3 regions of the Comamonas sp. GCA5 genome follow, and region 3 is predicted to be linked to each of the others. Evidence: predicted binding sites of a transcription regulator. Region 3 holds the regulator's gene; each other region holds the start of a gene.
What was found. Region 3 encodes FNR, which switches genes on or off when oxygen is low (the NO sensors DNR and NnrR bind a similar motif). Its sites were predicted from a motif close to TTGATNNNNATCAA; they were not measured.
Positions count from the first base shown of each region.

Region 1 (4,143 bases), on a different contig from region 3:
AGAGGGTTTGGCAAAGCAGCGCCACCAGTGCGGTGCAAAGGCCAAATTAACGGGATCAAGGTGGAGCTATACGCCACACAACGTTATCTCACTGTCACAGGTCATACCTTAGTTAATGGGCCAATTGCAGCATTGGATGGGTTTGTCGCAGTGTCTAAGGCTTTGCAATCTACAGAAGAGAGCAGAAGAGTACAGAGGATAACGGAGGAAGACGGATGTCATCTTCAGTATTCCTCTGTAGATATTCCGGCCTACACAATTCCGACAGGTAAAGGACAGCGCAATTTGTGTCTGTTTCAATTAGCGCGGCACTGCAAGGGAAAAATGCCGGATGCCTCTTTGGATGACTTGCGTAAAGTCGTGATGCAGTGGCACAAGCAAGCCATAGCAGTGATAGGCACTGAAGACTTTGCAGTTAGTTGGACAGACTTTGTACGGGGGCACGAAAAAGTAGTGCATCCAGCTGGTGCTGTGCTAGCGGATCTTTTGCAGGGTGTAGAGAGTGATCCTGTTCCTTGTGATGTGAGGCACTTGGGATATGCACAAAGGGAGCAGCATCTATTGAAGATTTGTTTTCGGTTGGCAGTTCATCATGGGGCAGAACCATTTTTCTTGCCGTGTCGCATTGCAGGCCAATTACTCGGTATAGATCACACGGTTGCAGCCAAGATTCTGAAGTCTTTTGTGATTGACAAGCTGTTGATCGAGGTCGAAAAGGGCAAGGGCTTGAAAGCAAGTCGTTATAGGTGGCAGCTACCCATGGCGTAGTGCATCTGCTCTACAGCAGTAGGAAGATTTTTTTGCAGTCTGTAGAGATTCTTGAAATTGCCTAATGACTTCGGAAAATTTTGCAAAGAGGTACAGCTATGGGTGGTTATGGCAGTGGGCGCATGGCAGTCAAGGGCACAACGGATGACATGCGCAGCTTGGATGTACGGCAGATTGTGCGTGCTGGACGACTTCGCGAAGGACATTCATTCAACTGGCTATGGGTGCGCCGTGACGAAGGTACTGTGCTAGCATCAATACGTATTGAGGTGCATAGTAAGGGGGGCGTTCACCTCTTCTATAAGCAGCGCAGTAATAGCGGCGATTGGCGCGATGTTGGCTATGCAGTTGGCCTTGATTGGACGGGGTGCAACTATGGCGCAGAGCGTCCTTGGTGGCGCTGCCCTGCAAAGGGTTGTGGCAGGCGTGTGGCAGTGTTGTACGGCGGCGCTATCTTTGCATGTCGCCACTGTCATAAGCTTGCTTATCCCAGTCAGCGCGAAACACCGTTTGATCGTGCAATCCGCAAAGCTGAAAAGAACAGGGCGGCGCTAGGTTGGCCTGCAGGGATAGCGAATGGGGCAGGGCCAAAGCCCAAAGGTATGCATTGGAAGACCTATCAGCGGCTGCGCTGGCAGGCGATTAGGGATGAAGGCAGTGTCATGGATGCTCTCAACATGCTCTACTCGTGGAGGTGAGTAGTTCTTGCCTTTAAGAAGGCAAGCACTTTTGGTAAGTTTGGCTTTTATCGCCGAAAAAGGAGATGACGTGCGAATTTCAACTCTGCTAATAGCTTTATTGGTTGCTGGATGTGCCGCTTCTGGTGTGAAAGTGACAGATGAGCAAATGAAGCACTTCAAGCCTGGAGAAACAACGCTTGAGCAGGTTGTTGCTGTACTGGGTAAGCCAACAAACAAAACAAGAATGAGCGATGGCACTACCAGTCTCATGTATGTCTTTGCAGAGTCGAAAGTACGACCTGAAACATTCATTCCTTTTGTTGGGGGATTTATTGGCGGCGCAGATACATCCTCTAACGTCGCAATGCTTCGATTCGACGGCGCTGGAAAATTGATGGAGACATCTTCATCAACCAGTGAAATGGGTACGGGGATGGGTTTCAGCGCAGGCCAGGTCGCACCTTTGCAGACAGAGCAGCCCCGGAGATAACCACGTGTTTTTGGCAGGCAGTGCGTTGCATTACGTGTGGGTCAAACATTGGTGGAGTGCTTCTGCAACGCTTTTTATTTTCTCCAAAGCCTTGTCAGGAGTGGCCCCAGCCCAGCTACCGATCTTCCCGTAGCCATTATTCGAAGCTACACCGCTATCGAGTTGTACATGCTCAAGCTTGCCGAAGGATAGGTTTAGAGCTTGTTCTTCGGTTTTAGCAGTAAGCACATATCGAACATTCCGAGATACGAATGCAGACCCCGTTTCATACGTTGCAGCGCCTTCTGCAATTACCTTTTTACGATCATCTGACACGTATCTGATGACTTGTCCGCCGCCAAGTGTTGAACTAATTTGCTGGGTGTAGAGCCTCCCCGTGTAAGGCCCAATGCTTGTAGTGTTGCCTTTCACTCCCACGGATCTGTTCTCAACAATTTGTGAGACGCAAAGAGGCAATGCGTCCTTCTCAGTTGGATTGGCAAGCTTGTATGAGTACTTTGCTTCGACAATGAACTCATTTCCATACGCATCTTTTTCAAAGATTAGATTCCCTGCATCGCCAAGAGCAGGTGATCGCTCCATGGAAACACACCCCACAATAGTTGCTGCTGCAGCGGCAATGAAAATTAATGAGCGCATAGCTTAGAAGCGATTTGAAACAAGTTTCTAAGCCTAGCTGTCAACGGCTAGTAAAGCAATAGAGGCAACGGCAAGGTGTTGATGTGACAAAAAACAAAGCCCGCGTATGCAGGCTTTTGTTTGTCATAGCTTGGCTATCAAAAGATAGTTGTAACTGTTCACGCCTGTGGGGTTGGATGTGGGGCTGACTTTTTGTTGATCTAAGAAAGTGCTTAAAAAACAAGAAGTTAGAGAGAATTTTTGGCGGAGGGCGTGGCGGCCTGGCTGTCGGCCGAAGCGGCGGCGGAAGCGCTCTTGTTGATCTTGCCCAGGAAGAGCACGGTGAAGTAAATCCACATGGCAATGGTGATCAGGATGACGATCAGGCTCATCAGGCCGTAGTCGGTCGAGATCAGGTCGTTGAACATCTTCATGGCAAACATCCTCCGCAATCAGTCATGTGTTAATAGGTGTGTCGTCACTATCGCGTGCGGGTGGCGGGGGGCGTTTGCGGCACATCAAACGGCCGGACTGGGCGATTTGCGTTAAAGCAAGGGTCTGGATGGCCGGTCGGGCCGGTTTTTTGCATACCATGCGGGCATGGCCGTTCGTCTGCAGCGCCAACTAGTTTGAATGGGTGAGAAACAACACATGATCGACGCTTCCAACGTCACACACAGCGTGCAACTGGCCGTGGCGCCAGTGTTCTTTTTAACGGCCGTGGCCGGCATGATCGGCGCCGTGGCCGGGCGGCTGGCACGCATCATCGACCGGGCCCGGGTGATGGAGGAGCGCGTGCGCGCCAGCAACGATGAGGAGTTCATCGACCGCGGCCTGCGCGAGCTGAACTACCTGCGCACGCGGGGCCGCATTGCCAACTGGTCGATCGGCTTGCTGACGCTGTGCGGCTTCCTGATCGGGCTGACGATTGTCTTCCTGTTCATCGGCCAGGCCTGGGTGGAGCAGGGGCAGATGGTGGCGGTGTTCCTGTTCCTGGGTGGGGTGTTCTCGTTCATCGCCGCGCTGGCCTGCTTCATGTGGGAGACGGTGCTGGCCACCGATCTGCTGAACTTCAACGTGCTGGAGACCGGGCGGCAGATGCGGCACTGACCGCCCTGTGGCCGCTCAGGGCTTGGGGTCGATGGGCTCTAACCAAGCCTGGGCGGCATTGATCACGCACTGCGTCAGGCGCTCCAGTCCGGTCTGCGCATTGCGCGCATGCGCCCAGTACAGGGGCACCGGAATGCCGCTGCCCGGCAGCAGCTCCACCAGACTGCCGTTGGCCAGGTGCTCGCGGATCAGCACCGTGGGGTGCATGCCCCAGGCCACGCCGGCTTCGCAGGCGCGCACGAAGGCGTGTGCCGATGGCACCCAGTGGCGCGGCGGCGCATGGCGGGCCGAGACGCCTTGCTGGTGCAGCCACTTGTCCTGCATCGCGTCCTTGCGGTCGTAGGTCAGCACCGGTGCCTGCGACAGGGTCTGGGCATTGATGCCCTGGGCGCCGAAATAGCGGGCGATGAAGGCCGGGCTGGCAGCGGCCACGTACTGCATGTTCGCCAGGGGCCAGATGTTGCAGCCCGTGATGTG
Region 1 is NZ_JAZHFR010000105.1:3,356-7,498, reverse strand. Features, by position in the region: gene SJH88_RS17170 (hypothetical protein) at 1-768, shown strand, start outside; gene SJH88_RS17165 (hypothetical protein) at 1,537-1,938, shown strand; gene SJH88_RS17160 (hypothetical protein) at 1,969-2,577, opposite strand; gene SJH88_RS17155 (DUF3149 domain-containing protein) at 2,805-2,990, opposite strand; gene SJH88_RS17150 (DUF2721 domain-containing protein) at 3,208-3,666, shown strand; gene SJH88_RS17145 (HTH-type transcriptional regulator ArgP) at 3,682-4,143, opposite strand, start outside.
Region 1: the regulator FNR is predicted to act here: its motif matches at 3,065-3,078, upstream of SJH88_RS17155 (DUF3149 domain-containing protein).

Region 2 (4,143 bases), on a different contig from region 3:
GTGCGGGGGCGCTGCCGGACCTCGTCATCCTGGACCTGATGCTGCCCGACATGGACGGGCTGGAAGTCTGCCGCCGCCTGCGCGCCATGCAGGGGCCTGCCGCCAAGGTGCCGGTGCTGATGCTGACGGCCAAGGGCGACCCCATGGACCGCGTGATCGGCCTGGAGATCGGCGCCGACGACTACCTGCCCAAGCCCTTCGAGCCGCGCGAGCTGCTGGCGCGCATCCGCGCCATCCTGCGCCGCCGTGGCGACGATGCGCCCGCCGCCAGCGCGGTGCGCAGCACGCCGGCCCTGCGTTTCGGCAGCCTGGAGATCGACCGGGATGCCCGCACCGTGACCGTGGCCGGACAGCCGGCGGAGTTGACCAGCTACCAGTTCGACCTGCTGGTGGCGCTGGCCGAGCGCGCCGGCCGCGTGCTGACGCGCGACCAGATCATGGAGGCCGTGCGCGGCCGCGAGCTGGAGGCCTTCGACCGCTCCATCGACGTGCACATGGGCCGCATCCGCGCGGCCATCGAGGCCGACCCCAAGGCCCCCAAGCGCATCCTGACGGTGCGCGGCGTGGGCTATGTCTTCGCCAAGCAGCAGGACTGAGGCGCGCATGTTCAAGGTCTTTTCCCAACGGCTGTACCTGCGCATCTGGCTGGCGGTGGTGGGCGGCGTGGCCGTGCTGACCCTGGTGGTCGGCTGGGCCTGGCGCGTGGCGGAGGAATACAACGCCAGCAACAACGCCCAGCAGACCAACAACGCGCGCGAACTGGTGATCCGGGACGGGCAGGGGCAGATCCTGCTGCAGGGCCCGTTCGAGCGCATCCGCCGCCCCGGCGCGGACGGCGTGGTGTTCAACATCGAGGGCACGGACGGCCAGACCTACCACCTGGAGATGGCCCCGCGGGCCCAGCCTGGTGGCGGCAATCCGCGCGAACGCGCCGGGGGTGGCCGCCCGCCCCCAGGGCATGGCGGCCAGGACTGGGCCTTCTGGCTGCGGCCACCGTTCGGCTTCCTGTGGCTGCTGGGCCTGATCGGCCTGGTGGTGGTGGTGGGCGTGTTCCCCATCATCCGGCGCCTGCTCAAGCGGCTGGAAAACCTGCAGCGCGGCGTGCAGCGTTTCGGCGAAGGCGACCTGAGCGTGCGCGTGCCCACCGAGGGGCGCGACGAGGTGGCCGACCTGGCGCGCCAGTTCAACGCTGCGGCCGGCCGCATCGAGGCCCTGGTGCAGTCGCACAAATCGCTGCTGGCGAATGCCTCGCACGAGCTGCGCTCTCCGCTGGCGCGCATCCGCATGGGGCTGGAGCTGATGGGCGGCGACTGCGCCTCGGTGGCGGCGGCCAAGGCCGAGATCCAGCGCAACATCGCCGAGCTGGACCAGCTGGTGGACGAGATCCTGCTGGCCAGCCGGCTGGAGTCGCCCGAGGTGGACGTGGGCACCATGGAGGTGCTGGACCTGATCGGGCTGGCCGCCGAGGAATGCGCGCGCGTGGATGCCGACCTGGACGTGGAGGCCACCGAGGGACTGGAGGTGCCGGCGATTGCCAAGCTGGTGCGCCGCGCCCTGCGCAACCTGCTGGAGAATGCCCGCCGCTACAGCCATGGCGAGGTCAGCCTGACGCTGTCGCGCGAGGGGGCGATGGCCGTGATCCGGGTCGAGGACATCGGCCCCGGTGTGCCGCCGGCGCAGCGCGAACGCATCTTTGAAAAGTTTTATCGCCTGCCTGGGGCCAGCGAGCGCTCGGGGGGCGTGGGCCTGGGCTTGTCCCTGGTGCGCAGCATTGCGCAGCGCCATGGTGGCAGCGTGCGTTGCGAGGACCGCCGCGACGGGCGCCCCGGCGCCAGCTTCGTGCTGCGCCTGCCGCTGCAGGCGGCCGGTTGAGACCGCACCGGCGGGACATTCCACCCACAAAAAAGGGCTGCCAGCGGCAGCCCTTTTGGCAGTGTGCGGGATCAGCGGATCAGCATCACCGGCACCGAGCAGTTGGCCAGCACCTGGGTGGAGACCGAGCCCATCACCAGCTTGCCCAGCGAGCCGTGGCCGTGGGTGCCCATGATGATCAGGTCGAACTTCTCGTCTTCGGCGATCTTGGCAATCGTGGTGCCGGCGGGGCCGATTTCGGCACGGGTGTGCACGGTGATGCCGCTTTGCGCCAGGAACTTGGTGACGGGGTCCAGCACTTTGGCCGATTCTTCCGCGTAGTACTCATCCACCATGTCCTTGCTCAGGGCCGCGCGGGCGCGGGGAGGCAGGGACGGCTGGACGGTCAGGGCGGTGTATTCATGGCGGCCTGCGGTGATCAGCTCTTCGTGCGCAGCCAGGTAGGCCAGCATTTTCTTGGTGAAGGGGCTTCCGTCGACAGCGAGCAGGATTTTCATGGCAAATATCTCCAAAAGGACAAGGGACAGCGTAATGACTGGCGCCGATGTTGTCTTGACTTACGTCATGTTTTTGGGGCGTCGCAGCAGGAAAGCCCGGAAATCATAAGCGGATGCAGCGGCCGGGCTGGAAATGCACCTGCTCGCCCTTGCGCGCATAGCCCAGCGGGTTGGCCACGACGCGGCACTGCCAGGGACGGCCATCGGCATGGTGGCCCTGGGCGGTGTAGTCGCTGGGGGCATGCAGGTGGCCGTGCAGCCACAGCTGGGCTTGGGGCAGCAGCGCGTCCAGCGCATTGCAAAAGCCGGCCGTGCCGGGCACCAGGCCGTAGCGCGGGTCGCTGCTGCGCAGGCTGGGGGCGAAGTGGGTCACGACCACGGTGGGGCCGTCGCAGGGTTGCTGCAGCGCGTTGCGCAGCCAGGCTTGGCATTCCAGCGCCTGGGCGCGCATGGGCTCGGCCAGAAAGGGCTGGCCGTGGCGGGTGCCGCCGGTCTTGCTGAGGTAGAAGTTGGCAGCGCGGAAGGACTTCTCGCGCAGCTTCAGCAGGCGGCCGACGTCGCCGGCCTGCACCTGATCGTCCAGCAGGGCGATGGCGTCGTAGTCGGTCCACAGCGTGGTGCCGACAAAGCGCACGCCGTCCAGCACCGCGGTGGCGCGTTCCAGCCAGATGAGGCCCAGCGCATCGCAGACGCGGCGCAGGCGGTCGTGGGCCGCATCCCAGTCCTGGGCGTCGTACTCGTGGTTGCCGGGCACGAACACCACCGGGCAGGGCCAGCCGGCGAACTGTGGCAGGGGCGAAAAGCGCTCCAGCCCGAAATACTCGCCCTGCAGCAGGCTGCCGGCCTGGTAGGAGCCGATGTCGCCGGCCAGCACCAGCACCTGGGCATCGGCGGCCGGGGTGGGCTGAAAGTGGGGGTGAACTTCGAGGTGGAGGTCGGACAGCAGTTGCAGGTTCATGGCGACAGGAAGGTGCTCGGCGCCATTGTCCGGCATCGCCGCGGCGCAGGGCGTTCAGGGGCTGAAGGCTTTGAGGGCGGCGCGGTTCAGCGCCTGCAGCAGCCAGTCGTAGGCGGGGCGGTGCGGGCCGCGCTTGTGCCACAGCGCGTCGACGTGCACGGCGGGCACTTCCAGCGGCAGCGGGTGCACCTGCAACTGCGCCGCCAGCCCGGTGATGGGTACGAAGTGGCGCGGCAGCACGGTCACCAGGTCGGACTGGGCCACCACCCGGGCGGCCGTGGTGTACTGGTTCACGGTCATCACGATCTGCCGCTCGCGGCCCAGGGCGGCCAGGGCCTCGTCGATGAAGCCGTAGGCGCGGCCGGAAAAGCTGACCAGCAGGTGGCGGGCGGCGCAGTAGTGCTCCAGCGTCAACGGCATCCAGGCCAGGGGGTGGTCCTTGCGCATCACGGCCACGTATTCGCCGTCGTACAGGCGCCGGTGCTCGTGCGCCACCAGGGTGCCGGCCTGGGCGCGGGCGGTCAGGTCGGCCAGCACGGCGGGGAAGTAGCCCACGGCCATGTCGGCGGTCTCGGCATCCAGCAGGCCGCGCGGGTCGCGGGTGGTCAGCGGCACGATGCGGATGGCCAGCTGCGGGGCCTCGCGCTCCAGGATGCCGACCAGGTTGGGGATCAGGGTGGAGGCCGTGGCATCGGCCATGGCCAGCACCAGGGTGGTGGTGGCGCTGGCCGGGTCGAAGCGCTGCGGCGCCAGGCTGTGCTGCAGGTTGTCCAGGGCCTCACGCACCACGGGCCACAGCGCCTGGGCGCGCGGCGT
Region 2 is NZ_JAZHFR010000104.1:2,262-6,404, forward strand. Features, by position in the region: gene SJH88_RS17080 (response regulator) at 1-596, shown strand, start outside; gene SJH88_RS17085 (ATP-binding protein) at 604-1,872, shown strand; gene SJH88_RS17090 (universal stress protein) at 1,944-2,369, opposite strand; gene SJH88_RS17095 (metallophosphoesterase) at 2,473-3,327, opposite strand; gene SJH88_RS17100 (LysR family transcriptional regulator) at 3,382-4,143, opposite strand, start outside.
Region 2: the regulator FNR is predicted to act here: its motif matches at 2,425-2,438, upstream of SJH88_RS17090 (universal stress protein).

Region 3 (4,143 bases):
GCCCGGATCGTGGCCGGTGGCAAGCTGGAGAATGTCTATCGGCTGCAGGTCATGAACGCCACCGAGGCCACCCAGACCTACCATGTGCAGGTGCATGGGCTCAACGGGATCGAACTGGTCGAAGGGGGCGAGGTCGAAGTGCTGCCCGCCCAGACGCGCGGCGTGGCCGTGCGGGTGCAGATTCCCTACGGTGCGGCGGAGCCCGGCTCGCACCACATCGTGTTCGACATCGACGCGCGCAGCGGTGAGGGCCGGGTGTCCGAAAAATCCGTGTTCCTGGTGCCGCGTTGACCGTGGATGCGGGTCTGGCGCACGGCCCCCTCGGGCACTGTGCGCGGTGTTTGTTTATTTCTCAGAAAGTCTAGGATGTCTCAAGCTGAAATGAAGCCCGAAGTCTCGACCGCTCCCTGGTGGAAGTTCGGCCATGTGTGGCTGGTGCTGGCAGGTCCTGCCATCGTGGTGGTGGCGGGCATTGTCACCTTGGTCATTGCCACGCGTGGCGCGGATCCGGTTGTGGACCCCGACTATTACCAGAAGGGCGTGAACATCAACGAGCAATTGCGCAACCCGGACAAAAGCCATGCGCCTGCGCACGCGGTGCGCAACCACGCCGCCACCCCTGCGGACGATTTGCCCAACCTGGCACCCAAGTGATGCGGCGCGCTGACAGGCCGTTTGTGCTGTTCTCGGCAGCACGGGGGCATGACCGCGCAGAGGGGATTGGCTTAAAACATAGCTGCTGGCGCATGTAATCAGTAGGTTTCAAATAGAAAACTATTTGAAATTCAATGGAATCAAGCGCTGGCAGCTATGTTTTTTTATTCAGTGTTTGTCCCACAAGCATGGTTCAGCGGCTGTGGACACAATTTAGGTACAACCTCTTGCGAAGGAGTGCTTTTATGTGGACACGACGCTGGATGTGGATTGGCTGGCCGGCCTTTGTGGCGGCCGGCGTGATGGAGATGCTGGTCTTTGCGGCGTTTGACCCGCACGACATGCTGTGGATGGGGCAGACGGTGGAGCTGTCGCGCACGGCCATCTACACCCTGGCATTCTTTGCGTTCTGGGCGGTCTTCGCCGTGGCCGGCTGGATGACCATGGTGCTGGCCCTGCCCAGCGCAGCGGTCAATGCCCAAGCCCAGGCGCCGTCGACTGGGCTTGGCGACCCCGAGCGGCTGCAAGCCTGCTATCCCAACAACGCTTGAATGAAAAAAGCCTTCCTGTTGATGCAGGAAGGCTTTTTTCGTGGACCTGCTCTGAGGCAGCGGCAGTGGTTATTTGTTGCAGTCTTGGTGGCTGTTAACCAGGCGTTGCAGCGCGGCGGTATCAAGAATGCGCACGTGGCGTTGTTTGACCTCCACCATACCTTCTTCGACGAACTTCGAGAAAGTGCGGCTGACCGTCTCCAGCTTCAGGCCCAGGTAGCTGCCGATCTCTTCGCGCGTCATGCGCAGCACCAGTTCCGACGACGAGAAGCCGCGTGCGTGCAGACGCTGCACCAGATTCAGGATGAAGGCCGCCAGGCGTTCCTCAGCGCGCATGCTGCCCAGCAGCAGCATCACGCCGTGCTCGCGCACGATCTCGCGGCTCATGACCTTGTGCACGTGGGTCTGCAGGGCCGTCACTTCGCGCGACACCTCCTCCAGCCCGTCAAACGGCATCACGCACACTTCGGCATCTTCCAGGGCCACTGCATCGCAGGTGTGGTGGTCATGCACGATGCCATCCAGACCAATGATCTCGCCGGCCATCTGAAAGCCTGTCACCTGGTCGCGACCATCTTCGGTAGCCACGCAGGTCTTGAAAAAGCCTGTGCGGATGGCATACAGCGATGTGAAGGGCTCCCCGTTGCGGAACAGCGTGCCGCCGCGCTTGACCTTGCGGCGGGTGGCCACAATTTCGTCGATGCGCTGCAACTGCTGCTCACTCAGCCCCGCGGGCATGCACAGCTCGCGCAGGTTGCAGTTGGAACAGGTTACTTTGATGGTTGGAGGGGTCATGTACTCGGACGCGGCGTGGTGCAGGCGATCTTGCGGGTCACGCGGTGCGTTAAAAGTCGGTAAAAAAAGAAGCTGTTACAACTGGGATTGCGGTGAATGATGCTTGTCAAAATTGTGGCATTGCTTGATCGCAGACCTCTTGATTCACGTCAAGGATGGTTGCGGGCCATTGGTGCACAGTCTAACAATCAAGGAAAAAAGATTCATGACTGTCGTCACACCCGAACTCCTGCGTCGTTACGACGTACCTGGTCCACGCTATACCTCTTACCCCACAGCAGACAGGTTTGTGGAAGCGTTTGGTGATAGCGACTATATCTTGGCTCTGAAGCAACGCAAAGTCGCTGCGGCTGCCAAGCAGCCGATGTCGCTGTATGTGCACATCCCGTTTTGCGAATCGCTGTGCTATTACTGCGCGTGCAACAAGATCGTGACCAAGCACCATGAGCGTGCGGCCACGTACATGCGCTATCTGGAGCGCGAGGTCGATCTGCACCTGCAGCACTGCGGGCGGGGGCAGGTGGTCAGCCAGTTCCATGTCGGCGGAGGAACGCCCACGTTCCTGTCCGATGACGAGTTGCGTGAGCTGTGGCAGATGCTGCGCGAGCGTTTCGCCTTTGATCCTGCTGGCGAGTATTCCATCGAGGTGGACCCGCGCACGGTGACGCGCGAGCGCCTGGCTGTGCTCAAGGAAGTTGGCTTCAACCGCCTGAGTTTCGGCGTGCAGGACTTCGATCCCGATGTGCAAAAGGCCGTGCACCGCGAGCAGCCCGCCGAGCAGGTGTTTGATCTGGTGGCCGCTGCGCGCGAACTGGGATTCCAGTCCATCAATGTGGACCTGATTTATGGCCTGCCCAAGCAGAATGCGCAATCGTTTGCGCGCACGCTGCAACAGGTGGCGCAACTGCGCCCGGACCGTATTGCCTTGTATGCCTACGCCCACTTGCCCGAGCGTTTCAAGGCCCAGCGCCGCATCCTGCAGCAGGACTTGCCGCCTGCGGCAGACAAAGTGAACATGCTGTCGGCGGCCATCGCGAGTTTCATCGACGCGGGCTACGTGTATGTGGGCATGGACCACTTTGCCTTGCCCGAGGATGCGCTGGCAGTGGCCAAGCGCCAGGGGCGCTTGCATCGCAACTTCCAGGGTTACAGCACCCAGCCGGATTGCGATCTGATTGCGCTGGGGGTTTCGGCGATCGGCCGCGTGGGGGCCACCTACAGCCAGAACGCCAAGACGCTGGAAGAGTATTACGACCTGCTGGACCAGGGGCGCCTGCCCGTGGTGCGCGGTCTGGCGCTGACGCGCGATGACTTGATCCGCCGTGCTGTGATCATGACCATCATGTGCCAGGGCGAGGTGCTCTTCGAGTCGATCAACAACGCATGGCTGATCGACTTCCCGCAGTATTTCGCGGCGGAAATCGCTGCACTCGAAAGCCAGCAGGAAGAAGGCCTAGTGGAAATCCAGGACGACTGCATCAAGGTGACCGAGAAGGGCTGGTTCTTCGTGCGCGGCGTCGCCCTGGTGTTTGACCGTTATTTGCAGGCAGATCGCAACCGGGCCAGGTTTTCGCGGATCATCTGATCCCTATGGCGCTTTCTCTGCTTTGGACGGCATTTTTCATGGGGCTCGTGGGTGGGCCCCATTGTCTTGCCATGTGTGCCGCACCCTGCCATGCCGTCATCCAGGGGCAGGCCCATGCCGTGCGCCTGCATGCCGGCGCCGCTGCAACAGCGCCCCGCGGCGTGCCTGGCTGGGCGGCCCTGCAATTCCACAGTGGGCGCTTGCTGGGCTACGGCATGCTGGGAGCGGTGGCTGCCCTGGCGATGGAGCAGGTGGCCTGGTTTTCTGACCGTACCTCCTTGCTGCACCCGGTGTGGGTGCTGATGCATCTGCTGATTCTGGCCTGGGGCTTGCTCATGGTGTTCCAGGGGCAGCAGCCGGCATGGCTGGAGCGCGCAGGTCGCGCGGCCTGGGCCAAGGTCCAACCGGTGCTGGCGTTGCCCGGCGGGGGGCTGCTGGCGGGCATCGGGTGGGCGCTGATGCCATGCGGCCTGCTTTACTCTGCCGTGCTGGTAGCCGCCCTGAGTGGAGGTGCTGTAGCAGGGGCTGGCAGCATGGTGGCGTTTGCCGTGGGGGGCG
Region 3 is NZ_JAZHFR010000012.1:22,547-26,689, forward strand. Features, by position in the region: gene ccoG (cytochrome c oxidase accessory protein CcoG) at 1-291, shown strand, start outside; gene SJH88_RS04845 (FixH family protein) at 367-654, shown strand; gene SJH88_RS04850 (hypothetical protein) at 900-1,205, shown strand; gene fnr (fumarate/nitrate reduction transcriptional regulator Fnr) at 1,275-2,000, opposite strand; gene hemN (oxygen-independent coproporphyrinogen III oxidase) at 2,206-3,585, shown strand; gene SJH88_RS04865 (sulfite exporter TauE/SafE family protein) at 3,591-4,143, shown strand, end outside.